Regions from separate parts of the Photorhabdus sp. RM323S genome, predicted to be linked through region 2. Evidence: predicted binding sites of a transcription regulator. Region 2 holds the regulator's gene; each other region holds the start of a gene.
What was found. Region 2 encodes CRP, which controls carbon source genes, mostly activating them, when cyclic AMP is high. Its sites were predicted from a motif close to ATGTGANNNNNNTCACAT; they were not measured.
Positions count from the first base shown of each region.

Region 1: a site for CRP is predicted at 1,330-1,347, ahead of ACGF7G_RS12270 (NupC/NupG family nucleoside CNT transporter). Genes of this name have one in related genera too.
Region 3: a site for CRP is predicted at 1,918-1,935, ahead of glpT (glycerol-3-phosphate transporter). Genes of this name have one in related genera too.
Region 4: a site for CRP is predicted at 1,543-1,560, ahead of yrbN (protein YrbN). Genes of this name have one in related genera too.

Region 1 covers NZ_JBHFKZ010000026.1:19,759-22,814, reverse strand. The annotation lists gene ligA (NAD-dependent DNA ligase LigA) at 1-1,174, shown strand, start outside; gene ACGF7G_RS12270 (NupC/NupG family nucleoside CNT transporter) at 1,405-2,589, shown strand; gene ACGF7G_RS12265 (DUF3820 family protein) at 2,714-2,929, shown strand; tRNA gene ACGF7G_RS12260 (tRNA-Ala) at 3,000-3,056, opposite strand, start outside.
Region 2 covers NZ_JBHFKZ010000028.1:24,448-27,503, reverse strand. The annotation lists gene ACGF7G_RS12855 (aspartate aminotransferase family protein) at 1-787, shown strand, start outside; gene crp (cAMP-activated global transcriptional regulator CRP) at 838-1,470, opposite strand; gene ACGF7G_RS12845 (OsmC family protein) at 1,791-2,198, shown strand; gene ACGF7G_RS12840 (phosphoribulokinase) at 2,321-3,056, opposite strand, start outside.
Region 3 covers NZ_JBHFKZ010000020.1:21,866-24,921, forward strand. The annotation lists gene ACGF7G_RS10715 (glycerol dehydrogenase) at 1-901, shown strand, start outside; gene ACGF7G_RS10720 (hypothetical protein) at 852-1,049, shown strand; gene ACGF7G_RS10725 (DUF29 domain-containing protein) at 1,120-1,551, opposite strand; gene glpT (glycerol-3-phosphate transporter) at 2,166-3,056, shown strand, end outside.
Region 4 covers NZ_JBHFKZ010000010.1:16,044-19,099, forward strand. The annotation lists gene ACGF7G_RS06895 (DEAD/DEAH family ATP-dependent RNA helicase) at 1-1,467, opposite strand, end outside; gene yrbN (protein YrbN) at 1,457-1,537, opposite strand; gene nlpI (lipoprotein NlpI) at 1,639-2,523, opposite strand; gene pnp (polyribonucleotide nucleotidyltransferase) at 2,647-3,056, opposite strand, start outside.

The DNA.
Region 1 (3,056 bases), on a different contig from region 2:
TGATATTGATGGTGTTGTTATCAAAGTGAATTCGCTGGAATTACAGAAAACGTTAGGCTTTGTCGCCCGCGCGCCACGCTGGGCAACAGCATTCAAATTTCCTGCTCAGGAGCAGATGACGATTGTTCGCGATGTTGAATTTCAGGTTGGTCGTACTGGTGCTATCACACCGGTAGCGCGTCTGGAGCCGGTGCAGGTCTCTGGTGTAACTGTTAGTAATGCAACATTGCACAATGCGGATGAGATTGAACGTTTAGGTTTGCGTATTGGCGATACTGTTGTTATCCGTCGTGCTGGTGATGTTATTCCAAAGGTCGTGGGTGTTGTGGAGGACAGAAGGCCACAGGACAGTGATGAAGTTGTTTTTCCTGAACATTGTCCGGTATGTGGGGCGGATGTCGAGCGGATTGAAGGAGAGGCTGTTGCGCGCTGTACTGGTGGTTTAGTCTGTGGTGCTCAACGTAAAGAAGCACTGAGACACTTTGTTTCCCGGCGGGCGATGGATGTTGACGGTATGGGAGAAAAGATTATCGATCAACTGGTGGATAAAGAGTATGTCGAAACCCCGGCAGATCTTTTCAGGCTTACTGCGGGTAAATTGACTGGGCTTGATCGTATGGGGCCGAAATCCGCGCAAAATGTGGTAGATGCGTTGGAAAAAGCGAAAAAAACTACGTTTGCGCGTTTCCTTTATGCGTTGGGGATCCGTGAAGTTGGGGAAACAACCGCTGCTAATCTGGCTGCTCACTTTGGCTGCATGGATAAATTACGTGCCGCTGATGAAGACGCTCTAAAAGAGGTCCAGGATGTTGGTGAAGTAGTGGCAAAACACGTGGTTAACTTCTTCAGTGAACCTCATAATCAAAAAGTTATCGATGATCTGATTGATAATACCGGTATCAACTGGGAACAAGTTGTCGTCACAAAGGCTGAGAAGATTGACAGCCCATTCGCAGGCAAAACAATTGTGCTTACTGGCTCATTACATCAGTTATCCAGAGATGAAGCCAAAGATAAACTTATTGCGCTTGGGGCAAAAGTGACAGGCAGTGTTTCTAAGAAAACAGATTTGGTGATTGCGGGTGAAGCCGCTGGTTCGAAACTGGTTAAAGCTAATGAGTTAAATATTCCAATTATTGATGAAGAAGAAATGATCCGTTTATTGGGCGAATAGCTTTTTGTTTGCATTTTGGGTACTGATTATTGAGGAGTTTCTCAATAATCAGTCATATTTGATAATATGTTTTTGAATTTGGTTTTATACGATTCAGCTAAAAATGTGATCAAATCCATTAAATAAAGATTTAGAGAAAGAACTATTTCAGTCTAATGTGACATCTATCCCATTTAATCGCCTTTTATCACATAGAATGCATTTATATTCTGTTGTGTTTGGAGTGTAATATGTCTCAAATCCTGCACTTCCTTTTGGCTCTGATTGTCATTGGCAGCCTTGCTATTCTGGCGAGCAGTAACCGTAAAGGTATTCGTCCTCGTTATATTATTCAGTTGCTTGTTATTGAACTTGTCCTGGCGTGGTTTTTCCTGAATTCGGGTGTTGGTCAGGAATTTGTTATGGGATTTGCCGGCTTGTTTGAGCATTTACTGAAATTTGCGGGGGAAGGGACGGAATTCATTTTTGGCGGCATGATGGGAGCAAAACTGGCATTCTTCTTTCTGAATGTATTGTGTCCGATTATCTTTATTTCCGCACTGATTGGTATTTTGCAGCATATCAAAGTATTGCCAATCGTCATCCGGGTTATTGGTACTCTGCTGTCTAAGGTCAACGGCATGGGGAAATTGGAATCATTCAATGCAGTCAGTTCTTTGATACTGGGTCAGTCTGAAAACTTTATCGCTTATAAAGATGTGCTGGGAAAAATGTCTGAGCGCCGAATGTACACGATGGCCGCAACTGCAATGTCAACAGTTTCCATGTCGATCGTCGGTGCTTACATGACCATTTTGGCGCCTAAATATGTTGTGGCGGCATTGGTGCTCAATATGTTCAGTACCTTTATCATCCTGTCACTGATTAATCCATATGCTGTTGACAGCGAAGAAGACATTCAGATGAGCAATCTTCACGAAGGCCAAAGTTTCTTCGAAATGTTGGGTGAATATATTCTGGCTGGTTTTAAAGTCGCCCTGATTGTTGCTGCTATGCTGATTGGTTTCATTGCCCTGATTGCGGCTATTAATGCGCTGTTTAGCCTAATTTTTGATAAGAGCTTCCAGGAAATGCTGGGCTATGTGTTCTATCCATTTGCTTGGGTAATTGGCATTCCTGCTGATGAAGCGTTGCAGGTTGGTAGTATTATGGCAACCAAATTGGTTTCTAACGAATTTGTTGCGATGCATAGCTTGCAATCAATGGCGACAGAACTTTCTCCGCGTTCACAAGGTATTTTGTCAGTATTTCTGGTTTCTTTTGCTAATTTCTCTTCAATTGGAATTGTTGCTGGTGCGATTAAGGGCTTGAATGAGAAACAGGGTAACGTCGTTTCCCGTTTTGGCTTGAAGCTACTGTTTGGTTCAACCCTTGTCAGTTTCTTGTCTGCGGCTATTGCAGGCTTGGTGCTGTAAAAAGATAAAGTGTTATAGTGGAATATTGCATCATGGATGATACAGCTTTCTGCTTTCCTTTAGTCTATTTTTCCCATACTCCGTAAACTGGAGTTATCCTTTTTAATCAATATAAATGCACATTATGGAAAAAGAAAACCTGATAGAAATTGCTAATACTGTTATGCCATTCGGTAAATACAAGGGGCGTATGCTGATTGACTTACCAGAAGAGTATTTATTGTGGTTCGCTCGTAAAGGGGAATTTCCACAAGGTAAATTGGGCATGCTGATGGAGATGACTTTAGCAATAAAAATAGAAGGATTGGATTCGTTGGTGAAACCATTGAAGAAGAATTAGCAGGGATGGACGCTATCACAATATATAGTCAAAAGGCCCTGAAAGCGTGGCTTTCAGGGCCTGATAATTTTGGTGGAGCTAAGCGGGATCGAACCGCTGACCTCTTGCATGCCATGCAAGCGCTCTC
Region 2 (3,056 bases):
TCGTACCCTGTTTACAGTCTCTGTTGGTGGTCAACCAAAATACGCTGATGGTTTTGGGCCAAAACCCGCCGATATTATTCATGTGCCTTTTAATGACTTGGATGCAGTCAAGGCAGTCATGGATGACCATACTTGCGCTGTTGTATTAGAACCTGTTCAGGGTGAAGGGGGCGTCACACCGGCGACACCGGCATTTATTCATGGGTTGCGTGAGCTTTGCGATCAGCATCAGGTACTGCTGGTATTTGATGAAGTGCAAAGTGGGATGGGGCGTACCGGCAAGTTATTTTCTTATATGTATTATGATGTTGTGCCGGACATTATCACCACCGCGAAAGCATTGGGAAATGGTTTCCCGGTCAGCGCTATGCTGACTACAGCGAATATTGCTTCGGTGATGGCGCTGGGAACTCACGGCACAACTTATGGTGGTAATCCGTTGGCTTGTGCGGTGGCAAATATCGCTTTTGACATTATCAATACGCCAGAGGTCTTGGAGGGTGTTGAAAAACGCCATCATTTGATTGTGAATTTTCTGAACGATATCAATCAGCAATATTCGATATTTGGTGAAATCCGTGGCAAGGGGTTGCTGATTGGTGCGGAACTAAAAGCGCCGTATCAGGGGAAATCTAAAGAGATCCTGCAACTGGCGGCTGAAAATGGTCTGATGTTGTTGAGTGCCGGGGGGGATGTACTGCGTTTCACGCCTTCGTTGATTATCGGTGAAGAAGAGATAACCCGGGGAATGGAACGGCTGGAGAAAGCAATTAGCCAGTTGGTGTAAAGTAAGTACAAGAGAAATCAGCGCAGGATAATGCGCTGATTAATTAGGTGTTAACGGGTACCGTAAACAACGATTGTTTTGCCGTGTGCGGAGATCAGGTTTTGGTCTTCCAGCATTTTTAGAATACGGCCAACCGTTTCACGGGAACAGCCAACAATCTGACCAATTTCCTGACGAGTGATTTTGATTTGCATTCCATCCGGGTGAGTCATTGCATCGGGTTGTTTCGCCAGATTCAGTAAAGTCTGAGCAATCCGGCCGGTCACATCCAGGAAAGCCAGGTTACCGACTTTCTCAGAAGTTGTTTGCAAACGGCTTGCCATTTGGGCAGATAAACGCATTAAAATATCCGGGTTTACCTGAATCAGTTGGCGGAATTTTTTATAGGAAATTTCCGCTACTTCACAGGCGCTTTTGGCCCGTACCCAGGCTGTACGCTCTTGTCCTTCTTCAAATAATCCAAGTTCGCCAATGAAATCTCCCTGGTTTAAATAGGAGAGGATCATCTCTTTGCCTTCTTCATCTTTAATCAAAACCGCAACAGAACCTTTTACGATGTAGTAAAGCGTCTCTGCTTTTTCGCCTTGATGAATAAGCGTGCTTTTGGATGGATATTTATGAATATGGCAGTGTGACAAAAACCATTCAAGAGTGGGGTCTGTTTGTGGCTTGCCGAGAACCATTCGCTTCATCCTCTGTTGTTATCGCTGCCTAAATAACACGAGAACCTAAAAGTTTCTCGTCAGGCTGGCTTAAAAGACACTAGCTTAACATATTAGTTTGCTGAAAAACCGACAGGTGAGGGTTTTATATAGGTTATCTGAAATTCGAAACTTGAGTATTGATCTTAACCCACATATACCCAGACCTGCTTCTGTTTTTAACACAGGAAAAGGTTTCTGTCTTGTCTTGTATTGTTTCAGCATAATAAACCGCTCATTAGATTGCCAGTTTAATACTGAAAGAGTAGGCTTTGATGCAAAAAATGACTTAAGAGGTACTTATGCAAGCGCGGGTAAAATGGGTTGAAGGGTTGTCTCTTTTGGGGGAGTCATCTTCAGGCCATCAGATAATGATGGATGGAAATGCTGGCGATAAGGCACCAAGCCCAATGGAAATGGTATTAATGGCAGTTGGCGGTTGCAGCACGATTGATGTTATTTCTATTTTGCAGAAAGGCAGATATGACATAAAAGATTGTGAAGTGAAATTAACTTCCCACCGTCGTGAAGAGGCGCCACGCTTGTTTACTTCTATTAATCTGCATTTTATTGTTACCGGCAAGGATTTAACAGAGAAAGCGGTTGAACGCGCCGTCACGCTTTCTGCTGAGAAATATTGTTCTGTTTCGTTGATGCTGGGTAAATCAGTTGAACTTACCCACAGCTTTGAAATTAAAGAGACAGAGTAAGATATTATTTCCTGATTGAAAAATAACGACAGGTAACTAATATCAGTTACCTGTTTTTTTAACTGAATAATATAAGAAGTGAATTCAAACGCTGGGTTTTCTGGATTTATCCCAGGTTTTAATCAACAAATCTTTTCCCCTTCCAGTAATCGCTGTACCAATGGCGTCATAATTAATTCCATTGCCAGCCCCATTTTTCCACCGGGAACTACGATGGTATTAATACTTGAAACAAATGAACCTTGTAACATTGATAAAAGGTACGGGAAATCAATTTGAGTAAGATCACGGAAGCGGATGACGATAAAACTCTCATCCAGTGATGGAATGGCTTTGGCTGAAAAGGGATTGGATGTATCAACTGTCGGCACGCGTTGGAAGTTGATATGTGTTCGTGAAAATTGGGGAGTAATGTAGTTAATATAATCATCCATAGAACGAACAACGGAATCCATCACGGCTTCCTGTGAATGTCCCCGTTCTCCAGTATCGCGGATAAGTTTCTGTATCCATTCAAGGTTGACGATCGGTACTACCCCCACCAGCAGATCGACATGACTGGCAACATTATGTTGTGGTGTGACTACGCCACCGTGCAGGCCTTCATAAAACAGCACATCGGTCTGCTTTGGTAAGGCTTCCCACGGCGTAAATGTACCGGGAAGCTGATTGTAAGGCACCGCGTCATCATAGGTGTGAAGGTATTTACGGCAACGGCCTTCACCGGTTTCACCATAGTCAATCATGGTTTTCTCCAGCATGCCAAAATCATTAGCTTCTGGGCCAAAATAACTGATATGTCTACCTTGCTCCTTGGCTTTACGGATTGCCGCGTCCATTTCAGGGCGGGTATAACGG
Region 3 (3,056 bases), on a different contig from region 2:
ATGTAGCCGTAATGAAATTCAGCGCTTGTCTGACATGCTTAAAAAGCACGAATGCCAGGCTGTTATTGGTATCGGTGGCGGTAAAGTACAAGATACCGCAAAAGCAGTTGCTCACGAATCCAAATTACCTATTCTGATTGCACCAACTATCGCCTCGACTAACGCTCCAACCAGTGCTCTCTCTGTTGTTTACACCGATGACGGCGAATATGAGGATTATCTGTTTTTCCCAACTAACCCAGATATTGTACTGATTGATACCAGTATTATTGTTAAAGCCCCAACCCGCTTCCTGATTGCCGGAATTGGCGACGCACTGGCAACTTACTTCGAAGCACGCGTCTGTTATGCCGGCCATAAGCCTAGAATGACCGGTGGTGGAATATCTCGTACTGCGATGGCTCTTTCCCATCTCTGTTACGAAACTTTATTGGAAGAAGGTTATAAAGCAAAACTGGCTGTTGAGGCAGGGGTCAGTACACCTGCGGTGGAAAATGTTATTGAAGCCACTACTTATTTGAGTGGCCTAGGCTTTGAAAATACGGGTGTTGCTGGCGCTCATTCTGTACACAACGGCCTTACCGTATTGGAAGAATGTCACCATATGTATCACGGTGAAAAAGTCGCTTTCGGGGTATTGGTTCAGCTAGTGCTGGAAAATAGCCCAAATGAAGAATTGGATACTTTGCTTGATTTCTGCGTGCAGATCGGTCTACCGATTACGTTAGATCAACTTGGCGTGAAAGACGGTGAAAAACTGAAAGAGAAAGTGATGGCAGTGGCGGAGGCCAGTTGTGCTGAAGGCGAAACCATTCACAACCTGCCTTTTGAAGTGACACCGGAAAAAGTGTATGCCGCTATTCTTACTGCTGACCGGATGGGGCGCGACTGGCTGTATTAAACCTGAAAAGAGTGGGGAAACTTCCCGCTCTTACTTTTTGTTCGGACAACCTAAAGCCACTATCGCTGATCTAAATTCGTTGTCAGAAGTCGGTAAAGGACAAATCGTTTCTGTTAATGCCGTTCGCGGCGAGGTGAAAATAAATTGACCGGGTTATTGAACGACAAGAAAACGCACTGACCAAAACCAGTGCGTCAAGATAGATAAGTGCGTCGGGGTCATTCAGGCCAAAAATTCTCATCCATTATTTGCTCAAACGTCCAGGGGCAGGTTGCAGGAAATACATTCTGATTAATCATCGTTTCCTTTTCTGCTAATCGACGAGCAGCAATGTAAGCTTTTCCCAAATGCTCATCTAACTTATTTCTCAGACTGGGAGATTCTTTCAAACATTCAGCTGCCTTATCTCTCTGTTCTTCAATAGTCAGCTCCCAGCTACGCCCCCGGCGATTTGCCTGATATCTCCATTTCAACAAGTGTGCGAGTAAAATCTCCAGCCGGGACCGTAGTTCTCTGCGCTCACTTCGCCCCATTGCTTCTATTTCCTCAAGAAGATTTTCAGTATCCAGTTGCTCAAGATTACCAGAACGAAGCAAATTTGCCTGCTCCTGCGTCCAGCCATAAAAGTCACTGTCATAACGTGTTGTCATGGTTCCTCCATTGGCATATTATCAGCTATACAATCGTGTAGCTGATTAGTCTGTCAAATTACAGCCACATCGTCAAAGCCATATATCATCGTTAAAATCGATTAACAGCTCATTCCTCATAGATTGCAGTAGGAAAATCAGTACAGAAGATTCCTTCGTCTGGAATAGGACATAAAACGCACCGATCAAAGCCAGTACGTCAGATAGACAAGTGCGTCGGCGTTATTCAGGCCAAAAATTCTCATCCATTATTTGCTCAAACTCCCAGGGACAAATAATAGAATATGCACAAAAACTGGGTTTTTTGTTTGATAAAGAACAAAAACGAACCAAAAACGCTCACCAGAAATTAAGTAAAGCTCGTTATTGTGACGATAGTCACAATTTCATTGGTAAAGTACGTTTTAAAAAGTTAACAAATCACTCAAAATTATCGCCAGGGCAAAACGATTTTAACAACTGAGTCTTGTCTCACAGATAGGTTGGGTTATTTCGACTATCATAATTTTCGTTATGGAAAATAATCACTTATAAAACCTCTCGCTTTTCCATCCGGTGGCATTAGTCAACCGGTGAGCTGTTCACATAACCAAAAAAGCCATCGGAGGCAAAATATGTTAAGTATTTTCAAGCCGGCGCTTCATAAGCCCCGACTGTCAGCAAAACAGATAGATCCAGTCTATCGCCGCCTACGCTGGCAAATTTTTATGGGCATTTTTCTTGGTTATGCTGCTTACTATTTGGTAAGGAAGAACTTTGCGCTTGCAATGCCTTATCTGGTTGAACAAGGTTTTTCCAAGGGTGATCTCGGTTTCGCGCTATCAGGGATCTCTATTGCATATGGTTTCTCTAAATTTATCATGGGCTCCATATCCGACCGTTCTAACCCGCGGGTCTTTTTACCTGCTGGTCTGATTCTCGCAGCGGCCGTCATGCTGTTTATGGGTTTCGTACCTTGGGCGACTTCCAGTATCGCGATTATGTTTGTGCTGCTGTTCATGTGTGGTTGGTTCCAGGGCATGGGTTGGCCTCCCTGCGGCCGTACTATGGTGCATTGGTGGTCACAGAAAGAACGTGGCGGGATAGTCTCCGTCTGGAACTGTGCGCATAATGTCGGTGGTGGTTTACCTCCGCTGCTGTTCCTGCTGGGTATGGCGTGGTTTAATGACTGGAAAGCCGCACTTTATATGCCAGCTTTCGCCGCAATTCTCGTTGCACTGATCGCTTTTGCCTTAATGCGTGACACACCACAATCTTGTGGCTTGCCATCAATTGAAGAGTATAAAAACGACTACCCATCTGATTACACAGAGAAAAATGAAGAAGAATTAACAGCCAGGCAGATCTTCATGCAGTATGTATTACCGAACAAACTGCTGTGGATGGTCGCTATGGCTAACGTGTTCGTTTATCTGCTGCGTTACGGTGTTCTTGATTGGTCACCAACCTATCTGCGTGAGGTCAAGCATTTCGCACTGGATAAATCTTCATGGGCTTACTTCCTG
Region 4 (3,056 bases), on a different contig from region 2:
AATACGGTACAGTTCCATTTCACCCACATCACGACGTTCACGACGAGGACGATCACCACGTTCGCCCCGATCACCACGATCATCCAAACCATTGCGACGACGATCATCACGCTCATTGAACTCACGACGAGGACGGCGAACCGGATCAGGTGGCAGAATCAATGGACGCTCACCTTGTGCCATTTTCAACAACGCCGCTGCCAGAGTTTCGATGTCCAAATCTTCCGCCGGTTGCAATTTGGATAACAGAACGCGGTACTGTTCCAGATCACTGCTTTCCAACTGCTGCTGTACATTGGCAGCGAATTTTTCCAAGCGACGCTGACTCAAAAGCTCCACATTTGGCAATTCAACTTCAGGAATAGTCAGCTTCATCGTACGTTCAACGTTACGTAACAAGCGGCGTTCACGGTTTTCTACGAACAATAACGCACGGCCCGCTCGGCCCGCACGACCAGTACGGCCAATACGGTGAACATAAGATTCCGCATCCATTGGAATATCATAGTTAACAACCAGACTGATGCGCTCAACATCCAGACCACGCGCGGCAACATCCGTCGCGATCAAAATATCCAAGCGACCATCTTTCAGGCGTTCTAGTGTCTGCTCACGCAGTGCCTGATTCATATCACCGTTCAAGGCTGCACTGTTGTAGCCACTACGCTCCAGCGCCTCTGCCACTTCCAATGTTGCATTTTTAGTACGCACGAAAATAATCGCAGCATCAAAATCTTCAGCTTCCAGGAAACGTACCAGCGCTTCATTTTTGCGCATACCGTGAACAGACCAGTAGCTCTGGCTGATGTCAGGACGAGTAGTTACACTTGCCTGGATACGCACTTCCTGCGGATCGTTCATGAAACGACGAGTAATGCGGCGGATAGCTTCTGGCATTGTTGCAGAGAACAGCGCAGTTTGGTGTTCAGCCGGGATCTGGCTCATGATGTTTTCAACATCTTCGATAAAGCCCATGCGCAGCATTTCGTCTGCTTCATCCAAAACCAAGCCGCTCAAGTTAGAAAGATCCAAAGTACCACGTTTCAGATGATCTAAAAGACGCCCAGGTGTACCCACAACAACTTGTGGGCCTTGACGCAAAGCACGTAGCTGAACGTCGTAACGCTGCCCACCATACAGTGCAACAACATTCACGTTACGCATATGTTTAGAAAAATCTGCGCACGCTTCAGCTACCTGTACCGCCAGTTCACGGGTCGGGGCCAGAACAAGGATCTGCGGAGCTTTCAGCTCAGCATTGATATTATGTAATAAAGGCAGGCTGAATGCCGCCGTTTTACCACTGCCGGTCTGTGCCATACCCAACACGTCACGACCATTTAGTAAATGGGGAATACATTGTTGCTGGATTGGAGATGGCTTTTCATAGCCAAGATCTTCCAGTGCAGAAAGAATAGGTGCTGATAAACCTAAATCAGCAAAAGAGATTTCAGTTTCAGTGGTCATGTAATGGTGCCTCATTAGTTATGGCGGCCAGTCTACATAACGCATTGAAAAAAATTTCGGTCATTTTCATTTAAAATGTGAACTGGCTCAAAGTATGTAATTAAACGAACAAACAAGCCCTCATCGGTCAAGATGATGGACTTTGCAAATCGATCTCGAAATGTTCGTCAGCTATTGCTGGTCCGATTCTGATAGGTCGTCTTGTTCCTGGCCTAACAGCGCCAATTCCAACAATGCGTAGCGGTGCTCAACAAAGTTATGTGCATTGTTAGCTACCGTCAGCTTGAATAACGCAGATGCGCTATCCTTGTCCCCCAGACTTAGGTAATGTTTACCTAAATAGAAGTCAGTTTCACTGAGATGCTCAGCGAGCGAAGTGTTATCCGTTGCATTCTCTTTCAGGCGATCCATCAATGTATATTCACTGATTTTGCCTAAATAGAATTCAACTATATTCCAGCCCCATTGCCCCCGGTTCGCTCTTTCATAGTGTTGCGACAAGTTTACCATCGCTCCTTTAGGATAAAATTCTTTTTCCACCAGGTATAACCATAACGAACGGAAGGGATCATTTGGATCGTCTTGATAAAACGCCTGCAGATCATCCTGCGCTAACTTATACCGGCCACCGTAATACAACGCGATGCCGCGGTTCAGACGCGCGTAATTGTAAGTTGGATCAAGCTCTAATACAGAATCAAACGCTTCATAGGCGGCATCAAAATTGCCAGCCTGCGTAAAGTAAATGCCCAGATAATTAAAAATCTCTGGAATATTAGGCCGAATAGACAAGGCAATAGAAAAATCATTCCGTGCCAAGGCTCTCAGCCCGAGACTATCATACAGCACACCCCTCTCATATAAAAGCTGTGCGTACTCATCTTCTGTCAATGATCGACTCGCAAGAATCTGTTCCATACGGGCCAGAATAACTTCCTGCTGCAATGAAGGTTGTAATGGAATAGCAAAGACTTCGTTTTTACGCCAATCCTTACTGCTGCATCCTGCCAAAATAAGTATTGCTACAGCATAACACCAGCGCAGAAAAAAATTCATTTCCTACTCCCGAAAGTCAGACATTGATTAAGAATGCCCTATCACCTATTGCATTTATTGGGCCTCCTGCCCTGAGTCTGTTAAACGGCGCTTTTTTACAAGACACCGTTTATGACATCAAATTTATTCTGCTGATTGTGGTGCTGGTTGTGCTTCCTCAGCCACGGTGCCGGCTGTCGCTTCTTTGATGCTCAGGCGAACACGACCCTGGCGATCAATTTCCAGTACTTTAACTGATGCTTCCTGACCAACCTGTAAATAGTCAGCCACTTTCTCAACGCGCTTATCAGCAATCTGAGAAATATGTACCAGACCTTCTTTACCACCACCAATAGCAACAAATGCACCGAAATCAACGATACGAGTTACCTTACCAGCGTAAATACGGCCAACTTCGATCTCTGCGGTAATTTCTTCAATACGACTGATTGCATGTTTTGCTTTTTCGCTATCAGTTGCAGCAATTTTCACGGTGCCATCATCTTCAATTTCAATGGTAGTCCCGGTTTCTTCAGTCAGTGCACGGATAACCG